2 linked regions of the Bradyrhizobium diazoefficiens genome follow. The protein of the gene in region 2 interacts with the protein of the main gene of each other region in a pairwise test. Links are inferred from orthologs where the notes say so. Each region holds a gene or a part of one and is shown on either strand. Other genes may lie near its edges. The genes, in order: pheT and secD.

What was found.
Region 1: the proteins of secD (region 2) and pheT interact in binary tests that used the Escherichia coli proteins (3 or more experiments, as listed by UniProt). The link is inferred for Bradyrhizobium diazoefficiens from one-to-one orthologs.

The regions. Positions count from the first base shown.
Region 1 is NZ_CP067100.1:247,391-257,498, forward strand. Bases 386-3,489 are described here. They hold pheT (phenylalanine--tRNA ligase subunit beta), read left to right. Parts: upstream 386-785; coding sequence 786-3,194; downstream 3,195-3,489. Other genes in these bases: JJB99_RS01105 (endonuclease domain-containing protein), read left to right, coding at 386-789; JJB99_RS01115 (sulfite exporter TauE/SafE family protein), read left to right, coding at 3,214-3,489. Also shown: pheS (phenylalanine--tRNA ligase subunit alpha), read left to right, coding at 1-130; more of JJB99_RS01105, read left to right, coding at 343-385; more of JJB99_RS01115, read left to right, coding at 3,490-3,984; JJB99_RS01120 (flavin monoamine oxidase family protein), read right to left, coding at 3,981-5,372; JJB99_RS01125 (YiiX/YebB-like N1pC/P60 family cysteine hydrolase), read left to right, coding at 5,564-6,535; JJB99_RS01130 (metal-sensitive transcriptional regulator), read right to left, coding at 6,765-7,040; JJB99_RS01135 (heavy metal translocating P-type ATPase), read left to right, coding at 7,091-9,547; nickel-responsive transcriptional regulator NikR, read left to right, coding at 9,726-10,108.
Region 2 is NZ_CP067100.1:3,985,753-3,995,591, reverse strand. What follows is about bases 4,614-7,448. They hold secD (protein translocase subunit SecD), read right to left. Parts: upstream 6,916-7,448; coding sequence 5,311-6,915; downstream 4,614-5,310. Other genes in these bases: yajC (preprotein translocase subunit YajC), read right to left, coding at 6,975-7,343; secF (protein translocase subunit SecF), read right to left, coding at 4,614-5,294. In the rest of the region: JJB99_RS18930 (winged helix-turn-helix domain-containing protein), read left to right, coding at 98-1,645; JJB99_RS18925 (threonine ammonia-lyase), read right to left, coding at 1,675-2,919; JJB99_RS18920 (phytoene/squalene synthase family protein), read right to left, coding at 2,965-3,828; JJB99_RS18915 (Mth938-like domain-containing protein), read right to left, coding at 3,825-4,208; more of secF, read right to left, coding at 4,269-4,613; JJB99_RS18895 (ATP-binding protein), read left to right, coding at 7,525-8,508; JJB99_RS18890 (LysM peptidoglycan-binding domain-containing M23 family metallopeptidase), read right to left, coding at 8,676-9,839. UniProt on the Escherichia coli protein: Part of the Sec protein translocase complex. Interacts with the SecYEG preprotein conducting channel. SecDF uses the proton motive force (PMF) to complete protein translocation after the ATP-dependent function of SecA.

The sequences.
Region 1 (10,108 bases), 3.7 Mb from region 2 along the record:
CCGCATCGCCATGCTGAAATACGGCATCGCCGATTTGCGCCAGCTGTTCGACAGCGACGTCCGTTGGCTGTCCCATTACGGCTTCAAGCCACTCGAGGTGCCGACGCTGGCGGGAGGGCTGAGCGCGTGATGGCGGGGATTGGCCACGCGGTGACCCTCTCCGTTCCCTTCGCGGAGAGAACCCTCTCCCTGACCCTCCCCCGCAAGCGGGGGAGGGAATGGATAGAGCGTGCGCTTGGCGTTCGCATGGATACGTACCCCCTGGCCGCTCGACAGGTCGAACTCCCTCCCCCGCTTGCGGGGGAGGGTTGGGGAGAGGGTTTCTCCGCAATGGGGCTGCCAATGGTTGATCCCAAGCATCCGGACTGGAAAGTGCCGGCCAAGCTGCGCGCCAACGCACGCGCACTCAAGCGCAATTCGACCGACGCAGAGCGAATCCTTTGGTCGGAGCTGCGGGCCCGTCGATTGAACGGTGTGGTTTTCCGCCGCCAGGTGCCGATCGGAAACTACATTGCCGATTTCGTCTGCCATGCAGCCAAGCTCGTGATCGAACTCGATGGTGGCCAGCATTTCTCGGATGAAGGCGAGCGCGCCGATGCGCGTCGCTCGGCCGCGATCGAATCGAAGGGCTTCAAGGTGGTCCGCTTCAGCAATCTCGATGTCATGTCCAATCGTGGCGGCGTTCTCGAAACAATCGCGACCGCCATCGCGGAGAGAGCCCCCACCCCAGCCCTCCCCCGCAAGCGGGAGAGGGAGCAGACCGCCTCCCTGGAGAAAAAGCAGCCATGAAATTCACCCTCTCCTGGCTGAAAGATCATCTCGACACCGACGAGCCCTTGGACAAGCTCGCCGAGAAGCTCACCATGATCGGGCTCGAGGTCGAGAACATCGAGGACAAGGCGAAGGCGCTCAAGCCCTTTACCATCGCCAAGGTGATCTCGGCCGAGCAGCATCCGAATGCCGATCGCTTGCGCGTCTGCATGGTCGACACCGGCGACGGCGGCGCGCCGGTGCAGGTCGTGTGCGGTGCGCCGAATGCGCGCGCGGGGCTGGTCAGCGTGTTCTCGCCCCCAGGCACCTATATTCCGGGCAAGGACATCACGCTCGGCGTCGGCACCATCCGCGGCGTCGAGAGCCGCGGCATGCTGTGCTCGGCGGCGGAATTGCAGATCTCCAACGACCATGACGGCATCATGGAATTGCCGGCGGACGCGCCGATCGGTGCGGGTTACGCCGAATGGGCCGCGCTCGGCGATCCCGTCATCGAGATCAACCTCACGCCGAACCGGCAGGACTGCACCGGCGTGCACGGCATCGCGCGCGATCTGGCCGCCGCCGACATGGGCAAGTTCAAAGACCCCACCATCAAGCCGATCAAGGGCGAATTCCCTTGTCCCGTGAAGGTCGCGGTCGAGGACGCGACGCTGTGCCCGGGTTTCGCGCTGCGCCTCGTGCGCGGCGTCAAGAACGGGCCGTCGCCGGAGTGGCTGCAGAAGGGGCTGACCGCGATCGGCCTGCGCCCGATCAACGCGCTGGTCGACATCACCAACTTCATGACCTACGACCGCGCGCGGCCGCTGCACGTGTTCGACGCCAGGAAGGTCAAGGGCAATCTCGTGGTGCGCCGCGCCCGCGACGGCGAGACTCTGCTGGCACTCGACGGCCGCACCTACAATCTCGATCCCACCATATGCGTGATCGCCGATGAGCACGGCGTCGAATCGCTCGCCGGCATCATGGGCGGCGAAGCTTCGGGCTGCGACGAGACCACCACAGACGTGCTGATCGAGTCCGCGCTGTGGAACGAAATCAACATCGCCCAGACCGGCCGCAAGCTCGGCATCAATTCCGATGCGCGCTACCGCTTCGAGCGCGGCGTCGATCCGGCCTTCATGGTGCCCGGGCTTGAGCTCGCGACAAAACTCGTGATGGAGATGTGCGGCGGGGCGCCGTCCGAGACCGTCGTGGTCGGCAAGGCTTTTGGCGACGACCGCGTGATCGATTTCCCGGTCACGGAGGTGAAGCGCCTCTCCGGCATCGAGGTGCCGCAAGCCGAGATGAAGCGCATCCTGACCCATCTCGGCTTCATGATGGCGGGCCCCGGCCCGGTCGTGAAGGTCGCGGTGCCGTCGTGGCGCTCCGACGTGCACGGCAAGGCCGACATCGTCGAGGAGATCGTCCGCATCTTCGGCGTCGACAAGGTGCCGATGACGCCGTTCGAACGCGGTGAGGACGCGCGCAAGTCCGTGCTGACGCCGCTGCAGCTGCGCACCCGCCGCGCGCGGCGCGCGCTGGCGAGCCGCGGCATCATCGAGGCCGTGACGTGGTCGTTCATCACCAAGGCTGCGGCAGAATTGTTCGGCGGCGGCCAGCGCGAGCTCGAAGTCGCCAACCCGATCGCGTCCGACCTCTCCGACATGCGCCCGACCCTGCTTGCGGGGCTCATCTCGGCAGCACAAGCGAATGCCGATCGCGGCTTTGGCGATGTCGCGTTGTTCGAGGTCGGCCAGGTTTTCAAAGGCGATCGGCCGCAGGACCAGTTCATGGCGGCGAGCGGCGTGCGCCGCGGCTTTGCCTCCTCGGAAGGCCTCGGCCGGCACTGGACGGGCTCGGCGCAAGCCGATGTGTTCGATGCCAAGGCCGATGCGCTGGCGGTGCTGGCGGCTGCCGGCGCGCCGATGCAGGCGCTCCAGATTGTCGCGGGCGGACCGGCCTGGCTGCATCCGGGGCGCTCCGGCACGATCCAGATCGGTCCGCAGAACGTGCTCGGCTACTTCGGCGAGGTGCATCCGCGCGCGCTGGAGACGCTCGGCGCCGACGGTCCGCTTGTCGTGTTCGAGGTGATCCTCGACCGCATCCCCGAGGCGAAGAAGAAGCCGACCCGCGCCAAACCGTTGATCGAGCTGTCGGCGTTCCAGCCTGTTACGCGCGATTTTGCGTTCATCGTCGACCGTTCCGTGAAGGCGGGCGACATCGTCCGCGCCGCGCTAGGCGCGGACAAAAAGCTGATCACCGGCGTCAACGTCTTCGACGTCTATGAAGGCAAGGGCATCGATGACGGCAAGAAGTCGATCGGCATCGCCGTGACGCTCCAGCCGCGCGAGAAGACGCTGACCGACCAGGAGATCGAGGCCGTCGCCGCGAAGATCGTGGCGGAGGTTACGAAGAAGACCGACGGCACCTTGAGGGCGTGATGCTCTGGAATGGCAGGGCATGAGTATCGCCGACCTCCTCCCGAAGGACGTCAGCCTCACCATTGCGATGGCGCTCTGCGCCGTCGCTTTCGTTTCGGGCACCGCCCGCGGCTTCTCCGGCTTCGGCGCGGCATTGATCTTCATGCCGCTGGCGAGCAGCATCGCGGCGCCGCGGCTCGTTGCTGCCTTGCTGCTCGTGATCGATTTCGTCGCGGCGGCGCCGCTGCTGCCCCATGCGTGGCGGAAGGCGGACCGCAAGGCCACGGCGGTGATCGTGCTGGGCGCGCTGGTCGGTGTCCCGGTCGGCACCTATTTCCTCAGCGTGCTCGAACCCGTCACCACGCGGTGGATCATCTCCTGCTTCGTCGCGGCGCTGCTGCTTCTGCTGCTGTCGGGCTGGCGCTATCGCGGCAAGGACCACACCTGGCTCTCGGTCGGCATCGGCGGCCTCTCCGGCTTCTGCAGCGGCCTCGCACAGACCGGCGGGCCGCCGATCGTCGGCTATTGGCTCGGCCGCCCCATCGCGCCGATCGTCGCGCGCGCCAACATCGTGCTGTTCTTCGGCGCTTCGGATTTCTTCTCGATGGTCAGCTATGCGACCACCGGGCTGATCAGCCGCGAAGCGCTGGCGCTCTCGCTGATCGTTGGGCCGGCCTATGCGCTCGGCGTCGCATCCGGCGCGTCGCTGTTCGGCCGCGCCAGCGAGAAGGTGTTTCGCGGAATCTGCTACGCCCTGATCGCGATGGCGGTGATCGCTGGACTGCCGGTGCTGGACGGGATCTTGCGCTAGTACTGCCGCGGCGCGCGGCGCCGCTTCGTGGACTGCGTCGGCACCTCCAACGGCTCGTCCCTGATTGCGCCGATCCTGCGCAGGGCTGCATCCGCGGCGCGCTCGCCGCTTTCCCAGGCGCCGTCGACCGTGCCCCACAGCGTCTCGTGCGTTGCTTCGCCGGCGAGGAACATGCAGCCGATCGGCTCGGCCAGGACCTTGCGCGAGAGCTGGCCGCCCGGTGAGGCCGCCGACATTGCGCCCATGACATAGGGCGAGGCGTTCCAGCGCGTCGCGCTGGTCTTCTGCACGGCGGAAGCAGCCTCGCTGCCGAACAGTTTCGTGATCCATTCCTTCGCGAACGCAGCCATCGCCTTCTCGCCCTGCTCGGAGAGATCGCGGCCGAACGCGCCGCCGACGTCGATCGAGCACAGCGAGGATCCGCCGATATTGGCGTACATCAAAGCCGTGCGGGTCGAGTTGCTCTGCTCGATCAGTATGTCGTCGCGCGTCAGCCCGAGCGGATTGCCCGGCAGTTGCAGCACGATGTGATCGTAGCTGCCAAGGCTGAGCTTCGAGGCCGCGTCCAGCGCTCGCTTGGGAAGATCGGGCCCGAACTTGATCGCGCCCGAGGTCAGCACATTGGTCGAGACCGTGATGATGGCGGCGCGCGCGGCGATCTTGCCGCTTGGCGTCTCGACGCTGACGTCGCGATTGCTCCAGACGATGCGGCTGGCCGGCGTCGACAGCGCCACCGGCGCCTGCTCGCCGAGCCTGGTGATCAGTGTGCCAAGCCCCTGACGGCAGGCGATGGCGGCGTTGCGGTCCTGGGCGCGCGACTTGTCGATCGCCGACAGCTCCTTCAAATCCTTACCGGCAAAGCTCGCGCCCAGCATGAACTCGGCGGCACCGGCCCAGTCGCCGAGATCCTTCGGCAGCACGGAGGCGCAGGACGTATCGAGCTTGCCGCGCCCGGCTTCGTCGATGGCGCGGTTGGCGCGGACCAGCGCCGCCAGGAATTCTTCGGTCTCGCCAGCCCGCGCGTTGCGGCGGCCGATGCGCATCTTCTGGCCCGCCGGCGCCTGCACCACGTCCAGCCCGGCACCGCGCGCGAGGCGGATCATCGGATTGGTCTCGGGATTGTGCATCCAGCGCGCGCCGCGGTCGAACGGCGTGTCGAAGGTCGTGGTATCGGTGATGCAGCGGCCGCCGATTTGCGAGGCCGCTTCCACCACCACCACCTTGCGGCCCGTCGCCATGATGCGCCGCGCCGCAGCGATGCCGGCAACGCCCGCCCCGATGACGACAATGTCAGCGTCGCGCGGCAAGGGCGCGGCGGTTGCACGCAGGACGGGCATGGCGGCAAGGGCCGCCGATGCCGAAAGGAAACCGCGGCGGGTGATTGTCATGTCATGGTTTCCGGGAACTTGCGACGGACAGGAACAGCCCGCGAACCTTGCTGCATCTGGCGTTGCACGGCAACCATCACGGTGAATCAATCGTGCTTGATCTCACAGAGTGATGAACCGAATTGCAACACGTTTCGACCATGATAGAGAAGGGAAAAAGACGGTCGGCAAAGACCGTGGGGGAGCTTGAAATGGGGACGGTCCTGGACTCAGTCGGCAAGCTGATTGCCGCGTACCTCTCGAAGGAGGTGCCGGGCTATGAGCCGTTCACGCCCAGCGATCCCGAGCACCTGCGCGGCGTGATCGAGCCCGGCGACGTACTGCTGGTCGAGGGTAACAACCGCATCTCCGGCATCATCAAATATCTGACGCAGTCGACCTGGTCGCACGCCGCGCTCTATGTCGGTCCGATCGAGGGGGCCGAAGAGGCGGGCGGAGAGCCGCATGTGCTGATCGAGGCCAATATCGGCGAGGGTGTCACCTCCGCACCGCTGTCGAAATATTTCCCGTATCACACCCGCGTCTGCCGCCCGGTCGGGCTGTCCTATGAGGACCGCACCACGGTCTGCCGCTATGCGATCAACCGCATCGGCTTCGGCTACGACACCAAGAATATCGTCGACCTCATGCGCTTCCTGTTCCCGCTACCGATACCGCAGCGCTGGCGGCGGCGCATGATCGCGATCGGCTCGGGCGATCCGACCAAGATCATCTGCTCGGCGCTGATCGCCCAGGCCTTCGACGCCGTGCGCTATCCGATCTTGCCGAAGATCACCAAGGCCGGCAGCCGCGCCGCGCGCCGCGAGATCCTGCACATCCGCGATTCCTCGCTCTACATGCCCCGCGACTTCGACATCTCGCCCTATTTCGAAGTCGTCAAACCCACCATCGTGCACGGCTTCGACTACACCTCCCTGCACTGGGCCGACAAGCAGAAGCCGCTCGAGGAGGTAGCGGGCACATTCAGTGTGTTTCCAGAAACGCTCCGTGCGCCGCCGCTCGTTCCTGAAGCGATTGACGAGGAGACGCCGGCTGAAGTTTCGGCTGAGGAAGTGAGCACGCCGCCAGCAGAGAGGCAAGCCACAGAGCATTTCCCGCTGCTTAGGAAGCTTGCGATGTACCGCCCGCGGCGGCGAGGTCGCGCGCGCGAGATCGCGGCGTAGCCTCTGCTGTCGTCCCTGCCTAGTGCGCAATAGCGCACGGGAGCAGGGACCCATACCGCGTGATCTAGCGCGTGCGGGCGCAAAAGGTATCGAACAGCAATCTTCGCCAAACCACTCCCTGGGATTATGGGTCCCTGCGTTCGCAGGGACGACAGCTGGGGTGTGGCACGAACTCGCTTCAACAGTCGTCATCGCGAGGAGCGCAGCGACGAAGAACGACAGTGGAGACCTATCGCTCCGCCCGTCCGATCACCGCCATCAGCTCCGCGATCTTCTCGCGCTGATCCGCCTTGTCGCCGCTCGCGATCGCGTGCTCGACGCAATGGGCGACGTGGTCCTTCAAAACCTCTTCCTCGACCCGGCGGAGCGCCGCGCGCACCGCCGAGATCTGCGTCACGATGTCGATGCAGTAGCGGTCCTCCTCTACCATTTTCGCGAGGCCGCGAACCTGGCCCTCGATCCGGCCGAGACGTTTTCCGACGGATGCCTTGATGTCCTTGCGCATGAGGTCTATATACCCCCCTAGGGTATGAATTACAAGACCGGAGTGCGACAATGAACAACGGCGAGCACAAGCATCATCACGACGCGGAAACGCATTCCGGATGCGGCTGTTCCACGAAAGTCGCGCCGCCCGCCAAGCCCGCTGACTCCTCCTGCTGCGGCGGACACGGCGATCACGCCGGCCATGCCGAGCATCATCATGACCATGGCGCAGCGGCGACAAAGGTGCTCGATCCCGTTTGCGGCATGACGGTCGATCCCGCGACCTCGAAACACCGCTTCGAGCATCGCGGCAAAACCTTCCATTTCTGTTCGGTCAGCTGTCGCACCAAATTCGCCGCCGATCCCGCAAGATATCTTGCCAAGGAGAAAGCGCCCGAGCCCGAGATGCCCCAGGGCACGATCTACACCTGCCCGATGCATCCGGAAGTCCGCCAGGTCGGACCCGGCAGCTGCCCGATCTGCGGCATGGCGCTGGAGCCGGAGGTCGCGAGCCTGGAGACCGGCCCGAATCCTGAACTCGCCGACATGACGCGGCGTTTCTGGATCGGCGGGGCGCTGGCGCTGCCGGCCGTGGTGCTGGAGATGGGCGGCCATCTCGCGGGACCACACAACTGGATCGACCCGGTGCTGTCGAACTGGATCCAGCTCGTCTTCACCACGCCCGTGGTGTTCTGGGCCGGCTGGCCATTCCTGGTGCGCGGCTGGCAGTCGCTGGCGACGCGCAACCTCAACATGTTCACGCTGATCGCGATGGGCACGGGCGTTGCCTATGTCTACAGCCTGATCGGCACCATCGCGCCGCAAATTTTCCCTGCGACCTTCCGCGGCCATGAGGGTGCCGTCGCAGTCTATTTCGAAGCGGCCGCCGTCATCACCGTGCTGGTGCTGCTCGGCCAGGTGCTGGAGCTGCGCGCGCGCGATGCGACCTCAGGCGCGATCAAGGCGCTGCTCCAGCTTGCGCCGAAGACGGCGCGCCGGGTCGATGCCGATGGCAGCGAGCACGAGGTCGAGATTGAGCAGCTCCACGCCGGCGATTCCTTGCGCGTGCGCCCAGGCGAGAAGGTGCCGGTCGACGGCATCATCCTCGAGGGCCGCTCCTCGCTCGACGAGTCGCTCGTCACCGGCGAGTCCATGCCGGTCACCAAGGAGACCGGCGCAAAGGTCATCGCCGGCACGCTCAACCAGTCGGGGAGCTTCATCATGCGCGCCGACAAGGTCGGGCGCGAAACGCTGCTGTCGCAGATCGTGCAGATGGTCGCGGACGCGCAGCGTTCGCGCGCGCCGATCCAGCGGCTGGCCGATCAGGTCGCGGGCTGGTTCGTGCCGACGGTGATTGCCGTCGCCATCGCCGCCTTCGGCGCCTGGGCCTGGTTCGGACCGGAGCCGCGGCTGGCGTTCGGGCTCGTTGCCGCCGTCAGCGTGCTGATCATCGCCTGTCCCTGTGCGCTGGGTCTGGCGACGCCGATGTCGATCATGGTCGGTGTCGGCCGCGGTGCGCAGGCAGGGGTGCTGATCAAGAACGCCGAGGCGCTGGAGCGGATGGAGAAGATCGATACGCTGGTGGTCGACAAGACCGGCACGCTGACCGAGGGCAAGCCCAAGGTGGTCGCGATCGTGCCTGCGACCGGCTTCGTGGAGGACGACATTCTTCGGCTCGCGGCCAGCGTCGAGCGCGCCAGCGAGCATCCGCTGGCCGACGCCATCATGCGCGCTGCGAAGGAGAAGCAGCTCAGTCTCGGCCAAGTCGAAGAGTTCGATTCGCCGACGGGCAAAGGCGCGACCGGCAAGGTCGACGGCAAGACCATCGTGCTCGGCAATGCAGGATATCTGTCGTCGATCGGCATCGACACCAGGGCGATCGATACCGAGGCGGAGCGGCTGCGCCAGGATGGCGCGACCGTGATCAACATGGCTGTCAATGGCAAGCTCGCCGGCCTGTTCGCGATCGCGGATCCGGTCAAGGCCTCGACGCCGGAAGCGCTGAAGGCGCTCGCGGCCGAAGGCATCAAGGTGATCATGCTGACCGGCGACAACCGCACCACGGCAGAGGCGGTGGCGCGCCGGCTCGGCATCGCCGAGGTCGAGGCCGAGGTGCTGCCGGATCAGAAGAGCGCGGTCGTGACAAAACTGCAAAAGGCCGGCCGCAGTGTCGCGATGGCCGGGGACGGCGTCAACGACGCGCCGGCGCTGGCGGCGGCCGAAGTCGGCATCGCCATGGGCACCGGCACCGATGTCGCCATGGAGAGCGCCGGCGTCACCCTGCTCAAGGGCGATCTCACCGGCATCGTCCGTGCGCGAAAATTGTCGCAGGCGACCATGAGCAACATCCGGCAAAACCTGTTCTTTGCCTTCGTCTACAACGCTGCCGGCATCCCGATCGCCGCAGGGATTCTCTACCCCGCGTTAGGCGTGCTGCTGTCGCCGATCATCGCTGCGGCGGCGATGGCGCTGTCCTCGGTCAGCGTGGTCGGGAACGCGCTGCGGCTGCGCGCAACGCGGCTGTGAGGATGACGGTGCGCTCCCTCGCCCCGTTCTTACGGGGTGAGGGGCTGCTTCCGCGATCACGGTGAGAAATGGACTCGCGGAGAGTCCCCCTCACCCGGAATTCAAGCTACGTTTGAATTCCGACCTCTCCCCGCAAGCGGGGCGAGGTAAGAAAGGCGCCGCGCGAGGGAACATTCTGATGCAGCGAATTACCATCACAATCGAGGACGATCTCTTGGCGGAGATCGACGCCGCGGCCGAGGCGCGCGGCTACCAGAACCGCTCCGAGATCATCCGCGACCTCGCCCGCGCCGGGCTGCAACAGAGCGCGGAAGACACCGCGCAGACCGGTCCCTGCGTCGCCGGCCTCATCTATGTCTACGACCACGCCGCGCGCGACCTCTCAAAACGCCTGGTGCAGGAATTCCACGGCCACCACGACCTCGCGCTGGCAACGCTGCACGTCCATCTCGACCACGACAATTGCATGGAGATGACCGCGCTGCGCGGCGACGCCGCCGAGGTCAAGCATTTCGCCGACCACATCATCGCCGAGCGCGGCGTCCGCTACGGGCGCGTGAT
Region 2 (9,839 bases):
TTGAAAACCGCGCCATGGTGATCCGGCTGCGGCGGAAAGTCGCGAAGCCGTTCGGAAAATGTTGCAAAAACGCTGCGAAATGTGCCCTTCTTAGGCTATGGCCGCGATCCTTGAATTTGGTCCATTCCGGCTCGACGCTGACGCGGGGATTCTTTTCGGTGGGGCCGAGCCGACCCCGCTCGGCCAGCGCGCAGTGCTGCTTCTCGCCCTGCTGGTGCGGCGGGCCGGCGCGCCGGTTTCCAAGGATGAGCTGATCGAGGCGGCGTGGCCCAACCAAACGGTCGAAGACAGCAACCTGACCGTTCAGATCGCAGCTGTACGGCGCATGCTGGCGGATATCTCGGGAGAGGCCCACTGGATCGAGACCCTGCCGCGACGTGGCTATCGCTATATCGGTCCGTCCGTGAGGATGCTGGATCACGCATCGGCCGCCTCAGAAGCGCAACGGCTGACGCTGCCCGAGAAGCCATCGGTCGCAGTGCTGCCCTTTTCAAATCTGAGCAGCGATGCGGCGCAGGACTACTTCGCCGACGGCATGGTCGACGACATCGTCACCGGCCTGTCGCGCATCAAATGGCTGTTCGTGATCGCACGGAATTCGACATTCGCCTATAAGGGCCGCGTGGTCGACGTGAAGCAAGTCGGCCGAGAGCTCGGCGTGCGGTACGTGTTGGAAGGCAGCGTCCGGAAGACCGGCACGACCGTGCGCATCACAGGTCAGCTGATCGACGCTTCGACCGGCGTGCATCTATGGGCCGAGCGCTACGACCGCCGTTCCGACGATATTTTCGCCCTCCAGGACGACATCGCGATGTCGGTCGTCGGCGCCATCGCGCCGAGCCTGCGGCGCGCCGAGCTCAACAGGGTCAGGCGCAAGCGGCCTGACAGCCTCGATGCCTATGACCTCGCCCTGCGTGCCCAGCCGGATGTCGATTCCGGCATGCCGGAACAGGTCACACAGGCGCTGGTGCTGCTCGAACGTTCGATCGCGCTCGAACCTGACTATGCGCTGGCTCACGGCAACGCTGCGATGTGCCATCATTGCCTGTTCCTGCGCGCCGGTTTGCAGGAGACCAATCGTACGGCGTCCATCCGCCACGCACGATCCGCCATCGCCCACGGGCAGGATGACGCGGTCGCCCTCACCCTGGCCGGATTTTCGATCGGCATGGATGGGCATGATCGCGCAGCGGCCTTTACTGCACTTGACGCCGCGCTCGCGATCAGCCCCTCATCGGCGCTGACCTATATCCTTGGCAGTGTCATGCTCGGCTGGGGTGGCGATGCCGACCGCGCGATCGAATGGAGCGAAAAGGGCATGCGGCTCAGCCCGTTCGATTCCTGGGCTTTCGCAGCGTTCGACGCGCAGGCTCTGGGGCACTTCCATCGTGGGCGGTATGAGGCGGCCTGTCACGCCGCCTACCGCGCGGTCCAGGCCAATCCCCGCCACAGCATTACCCATGTGCAATTGGCCGCGGCTCTGGCAAGGCTCGGACGCTTGCAGGAAGCGAAGGCGGCGGCTGCGCGTGTGCTGGAGTTGCACCCGACCTTTCGCTATGGCCGCCAGTTTGCGGGCGTCAATTGTGACCCAGCGCTCGCTTCATCCCTTGGCGACGCACTTCGTATTGCGGGTCTGCCGGAGTAGCGATCGCGTCGGATGTCGCGATGCGACGTTCACGTGCAGCGTGCGCTCAGTCCAGAGGCCCCGAGCCTGGCCATGACCTCGTCGAGATGCGCGGCATCGCGGGTCTCGATCACGAGTTGCAGCAGCGTCGCCTTGGCCGGCAGATCGGAGAAGGTCCGCTGGTGCGAGACCTCGATGATGTTGGCCCCGGCCTCGGCCAGCAGGGCCGCCACGGCTGCCAATTGCCCGGGCCGGTCCGGAATATCGAGTGATAATTGGGTTAGCCGCCCCTCGCGGGCCAGCTCCCGCGTCAGGACCGAAGCGATCAGTCGCGTGTCGATATTGCCGCCGCTCAGCACCAGGCCGACCTTCTGGCCTTCGAAGCGGGACGGATCGGACATCAGCGCGGCAAGGCCGGCGGCGCCGGCGCCCTCGACGACGGTCTTCTCGATCGAGATCAGGGTCGCGACCGCGCGCTCGAGCTCGGCTTCGTTGACGAGCGCAATGTCGTCGACGAGGTGGCGGACGATCTCGGTGGTGATCTTGCCCGGCGATTTCACCGCGATGCCTTCGGCGAGCGTGTCACCGCGCGCCGGCAGATTGCCGTCGTGGATGGCGTTGTACATCGAGGGGTAGAGCCAGGCTTCGACGCCAAGAATCCGCAGCGACGGCTTGATTGATTTGGCGGCAATGGCGATGCCGCTGATCAGCCCGCCGCCGCCGATCGGGACGACCAGCGTGTCGAGCTCCGGCACGGCCTTGAGCATCTCCAGCCCCACCGTCCCCTGTCCGGCGATGACAAGCGGATCGTCGTAAGGATGGACGAAGATCATGCCACGGGCTTCGCCATGGTTGCGCGCGAACGCCGCAGCCTCCTCCAGCGTCGCGCCCGTCACCACCACTTCGGCGCCGTGGTGCCTGGTGTTCTCGACCTTCACCATCGGCGTGCCCACGGGCATGACGATGGTGGCGGGAATGCCGAGCCGCCTCGCGTGATAGGCAACGCCCTGTGCGTGGTTGCCCGCGGACATCGCGATGACGCCACGCGCGCGCTCTCCTGGCGTCAGCGCGGTGAGCCGGTTGAGGGCGCCGCGCTCCTTGAACGAGGAGGTGAACTGGAGGTTCTCGAATTTCAGCCAGACGTCGCAGCCACAGATGCTGCTCAGCGTCCGGCTGTAGTTGCATGGCGTCTCGACGACAGCGCCGCGGATGGTCTCGGCGGCGGCGTGAATGTCTTCAGGTGCGACCGGAAAGCCGCCGGGATCGACAGACTTGCTTTGGGACAACTCGGCCATGGGACAGCATAGAGCATTTGGCCGGCTCAGGCGATATGCCACCCGCTATTTGGTAAATTCCCGGGAACGTGAAGCGCGCCACAGCGTCCACAGCGCGCGCAGCCGCGAGATCGGCTGCGGGGCGAATGGATTGCGGCCGGGCTGCGACAGGCGCTTGAGATCGGCCCGTACCTGTCCCAGCGGCAGAAAGGCCGCGCGGGCCGCGGCCGGCACCTTCCTCAGCAACGAGAGCGCTGTCGCCAAATGCTGCTGCGCCTCGCCCACGATCTGCTCCAGCGCGGCGCGCAGGTTCGGCGTCTCCTTGCCGGCGAACACGTCCTCCATGCTGCAATTGTGGCGCGCCAGCACCTGCTGCGGCAGGAACAATTGCCGGTGCGCGGCGTCTCGCGGCAGGTTGACGATGACCTGGACCATGCCCTGCGCCAATCCGGCATGCCGGGCGAGATGCTCGGTCGCGTCCGAAGGTGGCGCCATGATGCGGGCTGCGAGCGCGAACAGCGCCGATGAGGTCGCCGCCAGATAGCCTTCCAGGGCCGCCATGGTCGGCATTGGATCGTTGTAGAGGTCGAACTGATGCTCATCGACGAGCAGCGACAGCGGTTCGACCGGCAGGTCGAAATCGCGGATCGCGCGGAGCAGCTCCGCCGCCACCGGGTTGCCCTCGGCGCTGCCATGGACATGGCCCGCGAGCAGATCGGTCCACCACTGAAAGCGGATCTCACCGGGCAACGGCTGGCTCACCTGGTCGCGGACGCGGACGATCTCGACATTGAAGGCGTAGAGCGCCAATAGCGCGCGGCGCTCGGCGGCAGGCGCGAACAACGTCGCCGCATAGTGCGGAAAGTCGTGGCTACGCACGAGGTCGGCGCAGAAGGTAACGGTGTCGGGCGGCGGCGCGGCGCTGCTCATGGCACGGCGATCAGCGCAGCCGCGACGCGCCGCCGTTCGCCGATCATGATGTTGTAGGTGCGCACGGCGGGGCCGGTCTGCATCGTGTCCAGCACCACCCTCACCGCTTTCAGCGCCTGGCGCAGGGCGGGCGGCGGCAGCCAGAGCCCGGTTCCGGTGCCGATCAGCAGCGTGTCGATGCTGTTGGCGGCCGTGAACACGCGGTCCAGCGAATAGCGGTCGATCTGCGCAGGGTCGGTCACATCCCAGGCCCAGATCGCGTCGGGCAGGCAGAGCAGCGAGCCGCGGTGCGACATGCCGGCAAAGGCAAAACCGCCCTTGCCATAGGCCTCGATCGGCGCCGAGCGCGGAAAATGCGGAGCGTTGGGATCGCCGGCCATGAGCCTCGTCCGAATGGGCTGACTACCCCCGCAAACGCGTGCGAGGGCATAGGGTTCGGATCATGCCTTGGTTTTCTTCGCCGGCGTGGCCGTCTCGGGCGCATCCTCGCGATGTTCGCCGACGCCGAGATAGATCAGGATCGGGGCCGCGATGAAGATCGAGGTGTAGGTGCCGACCAGCACCACGCCGAACATCATCACCGCGGTGAAGCTGTGGATCGCATGGCCGCCGAACAGCAGCAGGGCCAGCAGCGCCAGCGTCACCGTGAAGTGGGTGATGATGGAGCGCGACAGCGTCGAGTTGATGGACTCGTTGAGCAGCTGCGGCATCGGCATCTTCTTGTAGCGGCGCAGCATCTCGCGGATACGGTCGTAGATGACGACGGTGTCGTTGAGCGAATAGCCGAGAATGGTGAGCAGCGCCGCGATGCTGGTCAGGTCGAAATCGACCTGGCTGATCGACATGAAACCGATCGTCAGCACGATGTCGTGCACGTTGGCGATCATGGCGCCGAGCGCGAACTGCCACTCGAAGCGGAACCAGAGGTAGAGCAGGATCGCGCCGATCGCGAGCATCAGGCCGGCCATGCCCCAACCCAGCAGCTCGCCGGAGACCCGCGGGCCCACCACCTCGACGCGGCGATACTCCACGGACTCGCCGAGGGCGCCGCGAACTTTGTCGACGGCTGCCTGCTGCGCCTTGTCGCCGCCCGGCTGCTCAGCAACGCGGAGAAGCACGTCGGCGGGGCCGCCGAATTGCTGCAGCTGGACTTCGCCGAGACCGAGGCTGCCAAGGCTCGTGCGCATCTGCGCAAGATCGGCGGAGCCTGACTTGGCGCGTACCTCCATCAAGGTGCCGCCCTTGAAGTCGATGCCGAAGTTCAGGCCGTGCGTGAAGAACAGCGTGATGGCGACGATCGACAGCACAGCCGACATCGGGAAGCTGATGCGGCGGAAGCGCGTGAAGTCGAAATGCGTATTGTCCGGGACGATGCGCAGCGACGGCAGGAGGCCAAGCACGCTGACCACGGTCAGCACGGCAATCAGGACGCCGAGAGAAGTGAGAACGAGTTGAGTAGTGGTCACAGCCGGCCTCGAATTGTCAAATCGGCACAGTCTTCGGCCGCTTCCACTGCACCCACCATGCCACGATCAGGCGAGTCATGGTGAAGGCGGTGAAGACCGTCGTGATGATGCCGATGCCGAGCGTCACTGCGAAGCCGCGCACCGGACCGGTGCCGATCATGAACAGCACTGCAGCGGCGATGAATGTGGTGATGTTGGAGTCGAGAATGGTGGCAAGCGCCCGGGTGAAGCCTGCGTCGATCGCCGAGATCGGGCTTCTGCCGCCGCGCAACTCCTCGCGGATGCGCTCATAGATCAGCACGTTGGAGTCGACCGCGATACCGACCGTCAGCACGATGCCGGCGATGCCGGGCAGCGTCAGTGTGGCGCTGAGCAGCGACAACAGGCCGAAGATCATTGCGACGTTGATACAGACGGCGATGTTGGCGAATACGCCGAACAGCCGGTATGTCAACAGCATGAACACAACGACCAGGATCGAGCCGACATAGGCGGCGAGCTCGCCCTTCTCGATCGAGTCCTGGCCGAGGCCCGGACCGACCGTGCGCTCTTCCACGACCGTCAGGGGCGCCGGCAGCGCGCCGGCGCGCAAGAGGATTGCGAGGTCGTTGGCCGACTGCACGGTGAAACTGCCGGAGATCTGGCCCTGACCGCCGGTGATCGGTTCGCGGATGACCGGCGCCGAGATCACCTTGTTGTCGAGTACGATCGCGAAGGGCAGCCCGACATTCTCCTGCGTCGCCTGCGCGAACTTGCGCGCTCCCGAGGTGTTGAACTGAAAGCTGACGACCGGCTCATTGGTACGCTGGTCGAAGGTCGCTTGGGCGTTCTTCAGGTCGCCGCCCGCAACCAGCACCTGCTTCTTCACGACGTAGCCGGGCGGCGGAGGATTGGCGGCCGCCAGGAACTCGGACTCCGGCGGAATCCTGCCCTGCTGCGCCTGGTCCGGCGGCACCGAGGGATCGACCATGCGGAATTCCATCTTCGCGGTCTTGCCCAGCAATTCCTTCAAGTGGGTGGGATCCTGCAAACCCGGCACCTGCACCAGGATGCGGTCGTTACCCTGACGCTGGATGATGGGTTCGACGGTGCCGAGCTCGTTGACGCGCTTCTCGACGATCTGGATCGATTGCTCGATGGTCTTGCGCATGCGATCGAGCATCGCGGCCTCCGGAATACTGAGGCGGATCAATCCGCCACCGGCGTCGACGACTTCAAGGTCGCGCTGTCCGCCGGACCCCATCAGGCCGCCAATCGGCTGGGCCAACTCGCGCAGCTTGGCAAGCGCAGGCTGAAGATCGGTGTCCTTGGTGATGCGAACTTCGGCCGCGTCGTTGCGTACCGTCACGCCGCCGGTGAAGCCGATCTTGGCCTCGCGCAGCACGCGACGGACGTCGTCCCGGATCTGCTCCAGCCGCTCCTTTTTCACATATGCGGAATCGACTTCAAGCTGCAGAGAGGAGCCGCCCTGCAAATCGAGACCCAACACGAGCCGGCGCTGCGCCCAGGCGGGCCAGGTCTTGACCTGCGCCTCGGGGAAGAAGTTCGGGACCGCGCAGAGGCACACGATCAGCGCTGTCAGGATAATCCCGAGCGCCCTCCACCGCGTGAAATACAACATCGACTGGACCTGTCAGATCAGGAGCTTGCAGCAAACTTAGGAAACTCGCGGGAAAGCGCTCACTTCGCCGCGGTGTCGTCCTTGGCGGCTTCCTTCGCGCTTTCCTTGGCCGGCTCGCCCTTGGCACGCACGCCGGAGATCATCTGGCGCATCTGCCGCACGCGCACGCCATCGGATATCTCGAATTCGATCTGGTCGTCGTCGACGACCTTGGTGACCTTGCCGACAAGGCCGCCCGAGGTCACGACGGTGTCGCCGCGGCGGATGTTCTTCACGAGATCGGCGTGGTCTTTCACCTTCTTCTGCTGCGGACGCAGAATCAGGAAGTACATGATCACGAAGATCAGGGCGAACGGCAGCAGCGACATCAACATGCTGTTGGTGTCGCCGGCGCCCGCAGCCTGGGCATACGCAGGGGTAATCAGCATTCGGACGATCCTCGTGAGAACGGGGGACAGCCGGTCAGGCCCTCAAAGGCGACCGGTTCGGTCAAATTCGCGCGGACTATAGCGGCCACCGCCCCAATTGCAACGCTGCCAGACCGCCCTTTTGGCCACCTTGCAGCGCGCCGTCAGGCCCGATAAGGCTGCGTTCTCAGGAACTTCAGATATGCCCAAAAAACCAAGCAAAAGCCCGGCCGGCAAAGGCCCCCACACCCCTGCCCGCAAGCCCGCCCGCATCGCGGCAAATCGCCCCAAGGCTGAGCTCAAGGCAGCCCCGGCCGACCTCTCCCAGGAGCGCATTGTCCGCGCACTGGAGACCATTGCGGCGCATCTCGCCGCCCAGCGCAAGCCCGCCGTCATCCCAGAGGCGTTCGAACGGGCGGACGCCTATGTCTGGCATCCCGACGGCCGACTCTCGGCGGTGCCACGGGTCAGCCGGGTCGAGCTGTTCCTGCTGAAGGGCGTCGACAGGATGCGCGACATCCTGATGGAGAACACCGAGCGCTTCGCCAATGGGCTGCCCGCCAACAACGCCCTGCTCTGGGGCGCGCGCGGCATGGGTAAGTCGTCGCTGGTGAAGGCCGCGCATGCCAGCATCAATGCGGAGCGCAAGCCGGCGGACAGGTTGAAGCTGATCGAGATCCATCGCGAGGACATCGAGAGCCTGCCCGCGCTGATGGAGCGCTTACGCGCCTCCTCCTTCCGCTTCATCGTGTTCTGCGACGATCTCTCCTTCGACGGCAATGATGCGTCGTACAAGTCACTCAAGGCCGTGCTCGAAGGCGGCATCGAGGGCCGGCCCGAGAACGTCATCCTCTACGCCACCTCGAACCGCCGCCATCTGCTGGCGCGTGAGATGATCGAGAACGAACGCTCGACCGCGATCAATCCCGGCGAAGCCGTCGAGGAGAAGGTGTCGCTGTCGGATCGCTTCGGCCTGTGGCTTGGCTTCCACCGTTGCAGCCAGGACGAATACCTCGCCATGGTGCGCGGCTATTGCAGTCATTTCGGCATTAACGTCGACGACGAGGCGCTGGAGCGCGAGGCGCTGGAATGGTCGACCACACGCGGCTCGCGCTCGGGCCGTGTCGCCTGGCAGTTCGTGCAGGAGCTGGCGGGACGAATGGGTGTGAAGCTGACGGTGGCGTAGCCGGAGTTATAGCCCAACCCACAACTGTCATTCCCCGCGAAAGCGGGGAATCCAGTATTCCAGAGACAGTTGTGATCGATCGAGAGGCCGCGGCGTACTGGATCGCCCGCTTTCGCGGGCGATGACAGTGTGCTTGTGGCGATTGCGTGTCCTACTCTGCGTAGGCCTTACGCCCCGTTCAGGAATTGAAGCGGGTCAACCGGGCTCGATCCCTTACGGATCTCGAAGTGGAGCTGCGGCGACGCCACCTCCCCGGATTGACCCGACTTGGCAATGACCTGACCGCGCTTGATGGTATCGCCGCGCTTCACCAACAGCTCACTCGCATGGGCATATGCGGTGACGTAGCCATTGGAGTGCCGAACCAGGACCAGATTGCCGTAACCTTTCAGCTCGTTGCCGGAATAGGCGACGACGCCGTCTTCGGCCGCCTTGACCGGCGTCCCCTCGGGCACCGCGAGATTGATGCCGTCGTTGGACTTGCCGTTGGTCTTGGCGCCGTAGCTCGTGACCACCTTGCCGCGCACCGGCCAGCGGAAGGTCGGCAGCGCACTGGTGGTCTCGGCGGCTTTCGCCGGAGCCTCCGCAGGCTTCTCTTCGACATTGGCTGTGGCCTGGGCGAGGCGCGCGCTCTGCACCGGCGCGGCGGCGGCCGCCATCTTGGTTGCCTGCGCCGGAGCCGCCGCGACCGGCTGGAACGTCCCCGCAACCGGAGCGGCCGCGACCGGAGCCGCAGCAGCCGACGCCGCAATAGCGGCGGTCTTGGCACCGGGCACGATCAGCTTGGTGCCGAGCTTGAGCTTGGCCGACGGCTCGATGCCGTTGGCCCGGGCAAGCTCGGCCGCCGAGATGTGGTTCTTGCGGGCGATGCTGACGAGCGTGTCGCCGCGGTTGACGAAGTGGGAGCTCGATGGCGCAGCCATGACTGCAACCGGCTTCGCAGCAGGCGCTGCGGCGACGGGCGCCATCACCGGGGCCGGCGCTGCGGCCGTGGCCGGATGCGGAATGATCAGCTGCTGGCCGGGCGAAAGCGCGCGCGGGCCCTTGTAGCCGTTGGCGGCGAGGATCGCCTGCGGCGTCACGTGATAGCGCTTGGCGAGCACGTCGAGCGTGTCGCTGGTGCCGACGATGATCTTGGTCCCGCCGGCGGGCTGGGCGGCCGCGACCGAGCGCGGCGGCACGGTGGCCGTGGTCTCGAGGTGCGGCTGCGTCGGGGGTGCATAGGAGCTGACGCCGCGACCGCCTCCGGACACGCCACCACCAGCCGCAACGGGATAGGATTGCGGCGCGGACACCGCGGGCGGCGGCAAGGGCTGCGACTGGTAAGAGCC